DNA from 2 places in the Pseudoalteromonas sp. Ps84H-4 genome. Region 1 is predicted to be linked to the other one. Evidence: predicted binding sites of a transcription regulator. Region 1 holds the regulator's gene; the other holds the start of a gene.

Region 1 (5,477 bases):
GTGGTCATTTGGTTAAAAAAGTGTGGATCGACTAGTTGTAAACCAGGTTGAAACAATTCAGCGCGGATCACCATTGCCATCGCGCCACCAATTAAAAACATAGTGAGCGAAAATATCAGGTATAAACTGCCAATATCTTTATGATTGGTGGTGTAAAGCCAACGTTTGAAACCTTTTGCAGGATGATGGTCATGATGCGCATGCTCAGTGGCTTGTTCATTAATAACGTTGCTCATTCTTTCGCCTCCGTTGCTGCATCGATAGCTGCTTGAATTTGACTTGGTTGAATCACATCGCCTGTGTCGTTACCCCATGCATTTCGCTTATATGTGATAACCGCAGCAAGTTGCTTAATTGAAAGCTGTTTATCAAATGCTTGCATCGCTGTACCCGGCTTACCATGTAATACGATGTCGATGTGGTCTTTTACATCTCCAAGCACAATTGGACTCCCCTTAAGAGCAGGAAACACTCCCGGCAAGCCCATTCCTGTAGGCTGATGACAAGCCGCACAACTTGCCATATAAACTTGCTCCCCAAGAACCATTAATTCTTCTTTCGGTAGTGTTTGATCTAATAAAGCCGCATCAGCTGCTGCAGCATTGGCCTTTTCTTGCTTAGCTTCTGCTAGCCAGTTAGCAAATTCGTCTTCAGGCAACGCTTGCACAACAACAGGCATGAAACCATGATCTTTACCACACAACTCAGCACACTGACCCCGGTAGATGCCTGGCTCATTTATGCGTGTCCATGCCTCATTGATAAAGCCCGGGTTCGCATCTTTTTTAACCGCAAAGTCAGGCACCCACCATGAGTGAATAACATCATCTGAGGTCATTAGAAAACGAACTTTTTTATTGATAGGAAGTACTAAAGGCTTATCAACCTCAAGTAAGTAATGTTCTGTTTTGTCAGCTTGGTTATCTATTTGGTCTTTTGGAGTAGATAGAATTGAGTAATAAGCAATGTCTTCGCCCATGTACTCGTAATGCCATTTCCACTGTGAGCCCGTTACTTTAATTGTAATATCGGCTTTAGAAGCATCTTCCATCGCTATCAGTGTTTTTGTAGCTGGAATTGCCATGGCGATTAAGATCACAAATGGTATGGCAGTCCAAAGAATTTCAACCTTGGTACTTTCGTGGAATTGTGCAGGCTTGGCTCCTTTCGACTTTCGATGGTGGATCAAAGCCCAAAACATCACCGCAAAAACGATGATGCCTATCACACAACAGATAATGAATATCGTCATGTGTAATTCATAAACACTATTACTTATATCAGTCACCCCTTTGCGCATATTAAATTGGCTATTTGCCAATGCTAACTGCACAGGTGCGAGTAATATAAGCCACAAGGCATAACGCAGTTTACCCATGTGACGGCTCCTTTTAATGCTATTGCAAGACGCAAAGCGAAAAGGCGATACAACAAGGTGCCCATTCGTTTTTTTTATTGTTCAGAGCGACTACGTATCATTTTGACCCAGCGATGATACCAACCCTATGTTTAACACCTAGCACATTTGAGTGTATTTTTATTAATCAGGTGTTAATACACTGTATTAACCAATTAGTTAAAAAATGAGCAATAAGCAAGTTTTAGTAGTAATAAATGTTTATTTTGGTGCAAAAATAACAACTATAATCAGCGCGTTATTTTAAAATGAGAGGCAGAGTGAGAGTAAAAAAAGAGTGAAAAACTGCGCCATATAAGGCTTTATACAAAGAGTAAGGGTTTACAAATCGATGCTAAATAATAAAAAACAAGCAACGCACCAAATTACAGCAATTTGGTGCACTATTTTAGAAACAGTTACATCCAGTCGGCATTACGAATAACACCCACCGCTAACCCTTCAATATTGAAAGATTCATGCTCAAGATCAACTTCAATTGGCGAAAATTCTTCGTTTTCAGCATGTAAAAATACTTTACGCCCAGCTTTTTCAAGACGCTTAACAGTTACATCTTCATCAACACGAGCAACAACAACCTGACCATTTTCAGCAACTTGCGTTCTATGTACTGCGAGTAAATCACCATCCATGATGCCAATGTCTTTCATACTCATACCATTTACACGCAGTAAAAAGTCAGCCGCAGGTTTAAATAGTGAAGGATCAACCTGACAATGACTTTCAACATGTTCTTGCGCCAAAATGGGCTCACCCGCTGCAACTCGTCCAATTAAAGGTAAACCTAATTGCTCAGGTTCGTCTTCTTCAATTAATTGAATACCACGACTCGCCCCAGGCTTCATTTTGATCATGCCTTTTTTTGCCAGTGCTTTTAGATGCTCTTCGGCAGCATTGGCACTTTTAAAACCCAATGTTTGAGCTATTTCAGCACGCGTAGGTGGCATGCCTGTATCTTTAATAAAGACTTTAATTAGTTCTAAAATTTGCGATTGGCGTTTTGTTAATGGGCGCATACAACTGGTTTTCCATACAGTACATTTAACTGTGAGTATATACAGTTATCTGAAAATCGCAAATTTAAATTAACGCCATCATATTGCTACAAAACTAAGATTGAACCAGGTATAAAGATGCCATAAGGTATTATTTTTAATTTGCACGCAAGGAAATACAATGAGTATTTGGCATCAACCAATCACACTAGAGCTTTGTAAAAGTTTAGAGCAAGGGATCACCGGGCAAGGTACTTTAATGAAAACCATGGGCATTGAGGTGACTGAAATTGGTGATGATTATTTAGTGGCGACTATGCCTGCCATTCCTGAGCATCATAACCCTATGGGCATGGTACATGGCGGAGCGAACGTTGTGTTAGCAGAGACAGTGGCAAGCTATGCGGCTAACTTTGTGGTTGATTTCAATAAATTTTATGCTGTTGGCCAAGAAATTAATGCCAACCACATGAAAGCATCTCGTAAGGGTGTATTAACGGCCACAGCAAAGCCTCTTCATTTAGGTAAGCGCACTTCAGTGTGGGATATTAAAATTACCAATGCCGCAGGAGAGCTTTGCTGCGTATCAAGAATGACAGCAGCTGTTGTAGAGCGCTAAGCTCAGGCTATTTTTCGACTGGATAAATCGTAATTTCAACCCCTGCGCCAATCGCTGAAATACGCAACAAAGTATCAGCATGCAGGGCTTGATTAAAACATTTTGGTGAAACGCCTGATTCAAAGCCAATATCAAATGTACGTTTAGAGCACGACAACCACTGCTTAAGAGCATTTCGTGAACACGATTCAATTAATTCACACAACTGATTAATCGCTTTGTCTGGTGTACTGATATCAGCAGCAGCCTCAATACGCGCTAGTTGACGGTATTCATCTTGGTCGTAATGTAAAACCATGGCATTTTTCTTTAAATCAGCAACAAGTGCACTAATATCGTGCTTTGATTCAAGCTCCAGATCCACATTTAAAAATTGAATTTCCGACATACTCTCGTTTTTACCCTCTATTGATATCGACTGAAACTTTAACTCAGTTTTGTATATATACCAAATCTAGAATACAGTTAATGCGACATTATGCCGCATTGGCAATACAGTTAAACAACCTAAAATAGCTCCCATACAACAATAATAACGGAGTAATGATGAATAAACGCATGTTCAAATATGCTCGCAAAGGGCATAAATGGCTTGGCTATCTGCTAGCCATTCAGCTACTTCTATGGCTATCGGGAGGCTTAGTAATGAGTTCACTCCCCCTCGAAAAAGTCCATGGTAAACATTTAGCAAAACGCAGTTTAGATAATCCATTTATGATGGCTGATTACACAGCATCAGTTGATCGGATAACCGCCCAATTTCAACAAATAAAAGCGATTAACTATAGTCACTTTTTAAATGCACCAATCATTGAAGTTACTACTGAGCAAAGCACTGTCAGCTTTAATGGTCATACTGGAGCTCCCATGGCAAAACCCAGTGAGGCTGAAATTATCGCGAACGCCAAAGCACACTTACTGATTGATGCCAATGTTTTGCAAGTACAGCAATTAAAACAAGGACCCCGCGAAGCTGCACATAAACAAAACATATGGCAAGTTCGTTTCGATGATTGGCTTGCGACAACCATATATTTAGACAGCCAAAACGGTAAAGTCATCACTGTGCGCAGCACCCTGTGGCGTATTTTCGACTTTTTCTGGATGCTGCATATTATGGATTACGACGAGCGAGAAAACTTTAATAACCCACTGCTTATCAGCTTCTCAGCCACCAGCGTGCTGTTTTGTATTACCGGAATTGTTTTGTTACTGCAAAACGTTCGTATAAAGCGTAAAAAACCAGCTACACGTGTTGGTCTATCAAAATAGGGTTGCCATCTGGGTCGGTGATAATAAAGCTCGCTTCACCGGCCTTTTGAATTGCTAAACCTTGCTGCTGAAAATGCAGAGCTAATTGCTCAAAAGTAGCAAACTCAGCCAACGTTTTAGCATTTTGATCCCAACCGGGGTTAAAGGTCAGCATGGTTTTATCAAACATTCCTTGAAACAAACCAATTAAATGTTCACCGTTTTTCATAATTAGCCAATGCTGCTCTATTTCGCCGGCAAACTCTTTAAAACCCAGCTTTTCATAAAACAGCTTAGAGGCATGGATATCTTTTACATTTAAACTCACAGAAAAAGCACCTAGTAACATAGTAGTAATTCCTTTAATAAAAACGGCCTAACAACTATAGCTGAGTTGAAAAACTTTTCCTTTTAGAATAGTCACTCTAAAATGAGCTTTCCTGTAGTTCACTGATGTGATGGATATGCGTTTATTTCTCTACTTTACCCTTTGTTTAATAATCAATTTCTCTGTAAATGCAGAGCAATTTTCAAGCTTTTCTAGTGCCAAAAAGCACTTAATAAAAACCCTACCAGACAATAGTAAAAGCCTTTACTGTGGATGTGACATAAAACGCCAAGGTAAGAAACTTGTCCCAGATCCTAGTGGATGTGGCTATATACCTCGAAATGCAATGACACGTTCAGGCAAAGAAAATGTTCGCGCAAAACGAATTGAGTGGGAGCACATAGTACCTGCGTGGGAATTCGGCCATCAGTTACAATGTTGGCAAAACGGCGGACGCAAAAATTGCCGAAAAGTCAGCGAAAAGTTCCGTAAAATGGAAGCTGATATCAATAATCTGGCACCTGCAATAGGTGAAATCAACGCTGATCGCTCTAATTTTCGCTATGGAATGGTCACATCCCATAGTCCTAAATACGGTGCTTGTCCTATTAAAATAGATTTTAAGCAACGGGTGTTTGAGCCTCCTATTTATGCACGAAAACGTATCGCTGATGCCTATTTCTACATGCAGCAAACCTACGGATTAAAAATTTCTGATAAACAACGACAGCTATTCGAGGCATGGCAACGACTTGAAGTGGCTCAAGTAAATGACCGTAAAGCACTCTAGTTTAGAGCAATAATGTTCATAAAAAAGGGGCGGCTATCTATTGCTATGGACTATAGTTATTGATACGTTTTAAGCAA
Region 2 (5,477 bases), on a different contig from region 1:
GCTGAACTCTTCATCTTCAGGGAGTTCATATTGACCGCAAGCACTAATAAGCTCTTCTAAGTTTTCTACCCGGGCACGGCCTTTTTCACCTTTTTCAGCTTGATACATTGCCATTAACCCTGAGGTTTGAATGGCGCATTTCGCTTGCTCTTCTAAGGTGAGATCGCTGATCTTATCTTCGATATGCTCAACAAGCTCTAAGAATTTAGTGACGGCACTCGCAGCTCGGCCAGATAAATGCTGTTGTTCGATAATTGCTTTTGCGGCATACCAAAGTGGCAATGATTCATTGCGCGCGCAATCACGAATGTGGCTTAGTGTTTTATCACCTATGCCACGGGCTGGGGTGTTAATAACGCGCTCGAAAGCTGCATCATCTTGACGGTTACCCACTAAACGTAGATACGAAAGTGCATCTTTGATCTCTTGACGTTCGAAGAAGCGCATACCGCCGTAAATACGGTATTTTAAACCTTCTTGTAGCATTGCTTCCTCGAGTACACGAGATTGTGCATTGTTACGGTATAAAATCGCGGCATCTTGTAATGCATTACCTGCATTTAGCCAGCTACGCAGTTTGCTGCTGACAAAGCGCGCTTCGTCTAATTCATTAAACGCAGCGTAAACAGAAATAGGCTCACCATCATTGCCGTCTGTCCAAAGGCTTTTGCCCATGCGTTCAGCATTGTTTTTGATCAGCGCATTTGAGGCTTTCAAGATGGTTGCCGTTGAGCGGTAATTTTGTTCAAGGCGAATGGTTTCGGCTTCGAAGTCAGTTAAAAAGCGTTTGATATTTTCAATTTTTGCGCCACGCCAGCCATAGATACTTTGGTCATCATCACCCACAATCATAATACTGTTCGTATTACCCGCGAGTAGTTTTAACCAAGCGTATTGGATTGTATTAGTATCCTGAAACTCGTCTACTAGCATGTGAGCAAAACGCTGTTGATAGTGACGTAAAAGTGTTGGGTGGTTTTTAAGTACTTCGTAGCAGCGTAGCAGAATTTCGGCAAAGTCGACCAAACCTGCGCGATCACAAGCCTCTTGATATGCAGCGTAGACTTTCAGCATCATCTGCTCATTAATATCGTAGGCTTGAATGTCTTTAGGACGTAGACCTTCATCTTTTTTCGCGCTGATATACCAACCAAATTGTTTTGCTGGCCACTTTTTATCATCGATGTTCATCGCTTTAAGCAAGCGTTTGATCATACGTTGTTGATCGTCAGAATCTAAGATTTGAAAGCTTTCAGGCAAGTTCGCTTCACGGTGATGGGCGCGTAAAATGCGGTGAGATAAGCCATGGAAAGTGCCAATCCACATACCGCCAACCGGTGCTTTTAAGGTTTCTTCTACACGGGTGCGCATTTCTTTCGCGGCTTTGTTAGTGAAGGTTACCGCAAAGATGCTGTATGCAGAAGCTTGCTCAACTTGCATGAGCCATGCGATGCGATGAACAAGTACTCGAGTTTTACCAGAACCTGCACCTGCAAGTACTAGCATGTTTTGCAATGGGGCTGCGACTGCATCCCGTTGTTTATCATTTAAGCCATCGAGTAATTCAGAAACGTCCATCGTTACGCCTTTTCAATCTATAATGGGTGGAGTATAACAGGTGTTTATGCAAGGCTAAATAAAATACTGTTTTTATAAACAGCTATTTTGGCAAGTCATTAAAATTACGATATAAAAATTGTGAATTTGACCGATTTTTAGCAAAAAGAACTAAAATCAAAATAACGCTACTTTTTAACACTTTGATTTGTAAGTCATAATAAGTTGGCATAAAGTGTGTTTATAAAAAGTATAATCATTAAAAACTACAGAGGTTAGTATGGCAGAGCAAGGTTCTGGCGGTAATGTAATCGCAGCAATATGTAATATCTTTTTTCCTGGTTTAGGACAATTGGTACAAGGTCGTTTAATGGCGGCTATTGCATTCTTTTTAGCATGGGTGATTAGTGGTGCACTAATATATGTTGCAGTAGGTTTTATTTTACTGCCTATCGTATACCTATGGGCGATTATTGATGCTGCACGCTTCAAATCGCGACTCTAGCTATTTTAAATAGCATAAATACGAGCGCCCGCATGGGCGCTCGTGTTGTTTTAACCTTGCAAAACTCGCCACGTCTAGCTGCAAACGGTATAATTAGCACATAACGTATTACGAGTACCCTTCATGGAATATCAATTTATCCGCGACCCAATTAGCGGTTTACGCATTAAAATTTCCTCTGAACATGCCGTCATAGGCCGTTGGCTAAACGAAGAAGTCGGTAAAGAAAAAATCGCGATGGTGCAAGCGTTGATCTCTGCGGTTAAGAGCAGCAATGAGCCATTAACTTTACAAGGTCAAGAAATTGATTTGATCTTAAGTAAAGATGAAGCGTTATTCGAAGCACATGCATTACATCAAGACAACGAAGACCTAGTTGCCTATCAAGATGATGATTTAATGCTTGAAGAAGAAGGCCTCTGCAGTGGCTGCGGCTTTGAAGACTTTGTTGATTTAATTGAATCTTGGCAAGAGTTTACACAAGGCCGATAAGCAGAAACATGTTCTGCTTATCGGTTGCCAATTTATTGCTCGCTCACTGATTTAACAGCGGCTAGTAATAAATCTTCTGTTAAGCGTACTTTGTAATTTGGGTTAGCGTATTGAAAATGAACTAACCCATTTGTGTCTATCACGAATACTGCGGGTACTGGTAGCGCGACTTTCGCCTCACCCTCTAACGAGACAAAGTTAACTCCAAGCTTATTACGGTAAATCTTTGCTGTTTTGTCATCTAAATAAAATGCTAAACCTAACGTTTGCGCCAAAGTAAGGCTGTCGTCAGAAAGCAATTGATAGCTAGGAGCTGTAATTTTTGTTTCAGCGAGTTTTTCAGGGCTATCTGGTGAAACGGCAATTAGTTGCGCGTCTAAGCTTGCTAATTCTTTCTCAATTTTTTGCACGCTGGTCAATTGTTTTGAACAATATGGGCACCAGCCACCACGATAAACAATCAGCACGGTGGTTTTCTCTTTAAAGCGCTCAGCTAGCGAGACGGTTTTACCATATTGGTCTTTCAATTCAACATTTGGCACCGTTAAGCCGGGTAATAACGGACTAACTTGCTCTGCTGACTCCGCAATATTGGTCGCAGTTGCAGCGATAACTTGGCTTGATAGTACAAACAGTGCACTAATGAGTAGAGATTTAAACATGGGCTTCCTCGGTTATTTTTATCAACTGCAAAGATGACCTGATTGTTGCGGGATTAATTTCATCTTTACCTACATCAAACTCAAATTTAACTGTAGTATATAGGCAAATAAAGTTATCCACAGAAATGAAAAAATGAGAAATATTGATTTAAAAATTATAGATAAACGTTTAGGTACTGATTTCCCTTTACCGGAATATGCTACAGAAGGCTCTGCAGGTATTGATCTTAGAGCATGTATTGAAAAAGACTTAGTATTAGAGCCTGGGCAAGTTGAGCTAATACCATCTGGCTTTGCTGTTCATATGAAAGATAACGGTCTAGCAGCCACAATTATTCCTCGCTCAGGATCAGGGCATAAGCATGGTTTGGTTATGGGTAATTTAGTTGGTCTGATTGACTCTGACTACCAAGGTCAAATCTTTATTTCTCTTTGGAATCGTAGTAATAAAGCATATACAGTTGAAGTCGGTGAAAGAATAGCACAGCTAGTGTTTGTTCCTGTCGTACAAGTCGGCTTTAATATCGTGAGCGAGTTTGATGCCACGGAGCGTGGCGAAGGTGGTTTTGGTAGCTCAGGTAAAAGCTAATTTTTTACTTCTATTATCATGTATCGAGGAAACTCCCAATGCTGCTCTATATTCATGTTATTCGGAGTTACCTCATCAATATGAGCGATACGAAGACCTCTTTCGGTTAGAGTGTTGATATAATATTCTAAAGGTCGGTGATAAAAAGTAACTCTATCAATTATATTGTTAGGGTCACTAGAGATAGTAAACTCTATATCATTTTCTCTTTCTTTTAAATATTCAAAATTATCTTTAAAATGATTCTTATATAAGTGATAAAAGCATGGGTGAGGTATTGAGAATATAAAACTACCACCTGCTCTTAAAAATGATATAACTTTATCTATGTGAGAAGGAAACTCTTTAATACAATGAGAGCACATATGTGAGTATATTAAGTCATACATAGATTTAGTTTTAAAGGTAAAAGAACTCTCATTAAAGATTTTCACCTTACTTCCTATTAGAACTTGACTTGCGATTTTATACATTGATAATGATGGCTCAATAGCATCAAGAGTTACTACTTTCGATGATATTTCTTTTGTTAAATGCCCAGTCCCGGCACCAATTTCTAGAGCATTTGTCGCCTTTAAACGATCAATTATGCTCAGCCACTTAGGCAAAAAAATTTTATGATATGTAGTATCTAAACCACTCTCAATTTGATTCTTTCTTATTTCTGCTGCGTATTTCCAATCGTTTTTTAATTTTTCTTCTTCGTTTCTAATTTCAATTATCTGCTTGTAAAAGTCATCTAAAGTAGCTTCATTATCGATAATATAATCAGCATGTTCTTCTATTTCATGCGACATTTTTTCAATGAAATTTTGTTCTCTAATTAAAAACTGTTGGAATGTTAAGCCTTCTCTTTCCTTTATTCTTAAGTACCTTTTTTTTCTTGATGATTTTATAAAGACAATTTTAGCATTCAGGCGCTCCTTTAAAATGAGTGCTGTTTTAAGTGGTCGAATGCCTTCAATTATATTATTCATGGATAAACTAGTTTTTTTTAGTAACTCATTAGCTAATTCCTGTTCGCCATTTTTAGCTAAATAATTAGCCCCGAATGCTAATAACTCCTTGCCAGTAATACTCTCTTTATTGTATTCATTAGCAGCTAAATTACGAAGTACTTTGCTTACAGATATAACATTATAGTTTGATTGAGCAATTCTTTCTGCTGCTGAGGTTTTTCCTGCGCCATGCATTCCACAAATAATCCAGTTCATTATTTAGCTTCTCCCATTTGCTTGTATGCAAAGGTTATTTAATGTATAGCAAAGCTGTTTTGCGTTATCCTTTGGAAACAGGATGCATACGTAAGGGTTTTTATCTACTTCTCCAAAAGCATTAGCGACTTTATATAAGAAAGCTTGCTCTGAGCTGTGCTCAACTAAAGAACATTTTAAATGCTGCGGATTAGAAAAAGTCATGAAAGGTTTAACTTTTTGAAATATAGAAGTGTTGTTGATAGCCTCACTTACAATTTCTTCTGACTTATAACTCACAAAGTTAATTGCCTGTTTATTTACAAGAGCTAATATTGCTTCAAGCATTTCATCATTCTGTGTTATCCAGCTGAAATCCCCTGCAAAAACAGTTACTTTCTCTGCTTTTTTATAATATGGAAGCATTACTTTAAGATCATCAACGCCATCATCATTAATTTTAATAGTTTGGATTGGGG

Evidence for each region. The regulator LexA, encoded in region 1, represses DNA repair genes until DNA is damaged. The targets are predictions, from matches to a motif close to TACTGTATNNNNATACAGTA.
Region 2: a site for LexA is predicted at 1,643-1,662, ahead of uvrD (DNA helicase II). Genes of this name have one in related genera too.

Annotation. Positions count from the first base shown of each region.
Region 1 is NZ_JAMXSK010000016.1:85,559-91,035, forward strand. It holds gene ctaD (cytochrome c oxidase subunit I) at 1-236, opposite strand, end outside; gene coxB (cytochrome c oxidase subunit II) at 233-1,378, opposite strand; gene lexA (transcriptional repressor LexA) at 1,816-2,433, opposite strand; gene NH454_RS14485 (PaaI family thioesterase) at 2,594-3,031, shown strand; gene NH454_RS14490 (hypothetical protein) at 3,039-3,419, opposite strand; gene NH454_RS14495 (hypothetical protein) at 3,578-4,303, shown strand; gene NH454_RS14500 (VOC family protein) at 4,278-4,631, opposite strand; gene NH454_RS14505 (endonuclease) at 4,747-5,400, shown strand.
Region 2 is NZ_JAMXSK010000004.1:187,532-193,008, reverse strand. It holds gene uvrD (DNA helicase II) at 1-1,578, opposite strand, end outside; gene NH454_RS06545 (hypothetical protein) at 1,838-2,062, shown strand; gene NH454_RS06540 (YacL family protein) at 2,186-2,554, shown strand; gene NH454_RS06535 (peroxiredoxin-like family protein) at 2,587-3,216, opposite strand; gene dut (dUTP diphosphatase) at 3,350-3,805, shown strand; gene NH454_RS06525 (methyltransferase domain-containing protein) at 3,802-5,019, opposite strand; gene NH454_RS06520 (hypothetical protein) at 5,023-5,477, opposite strand, start outside.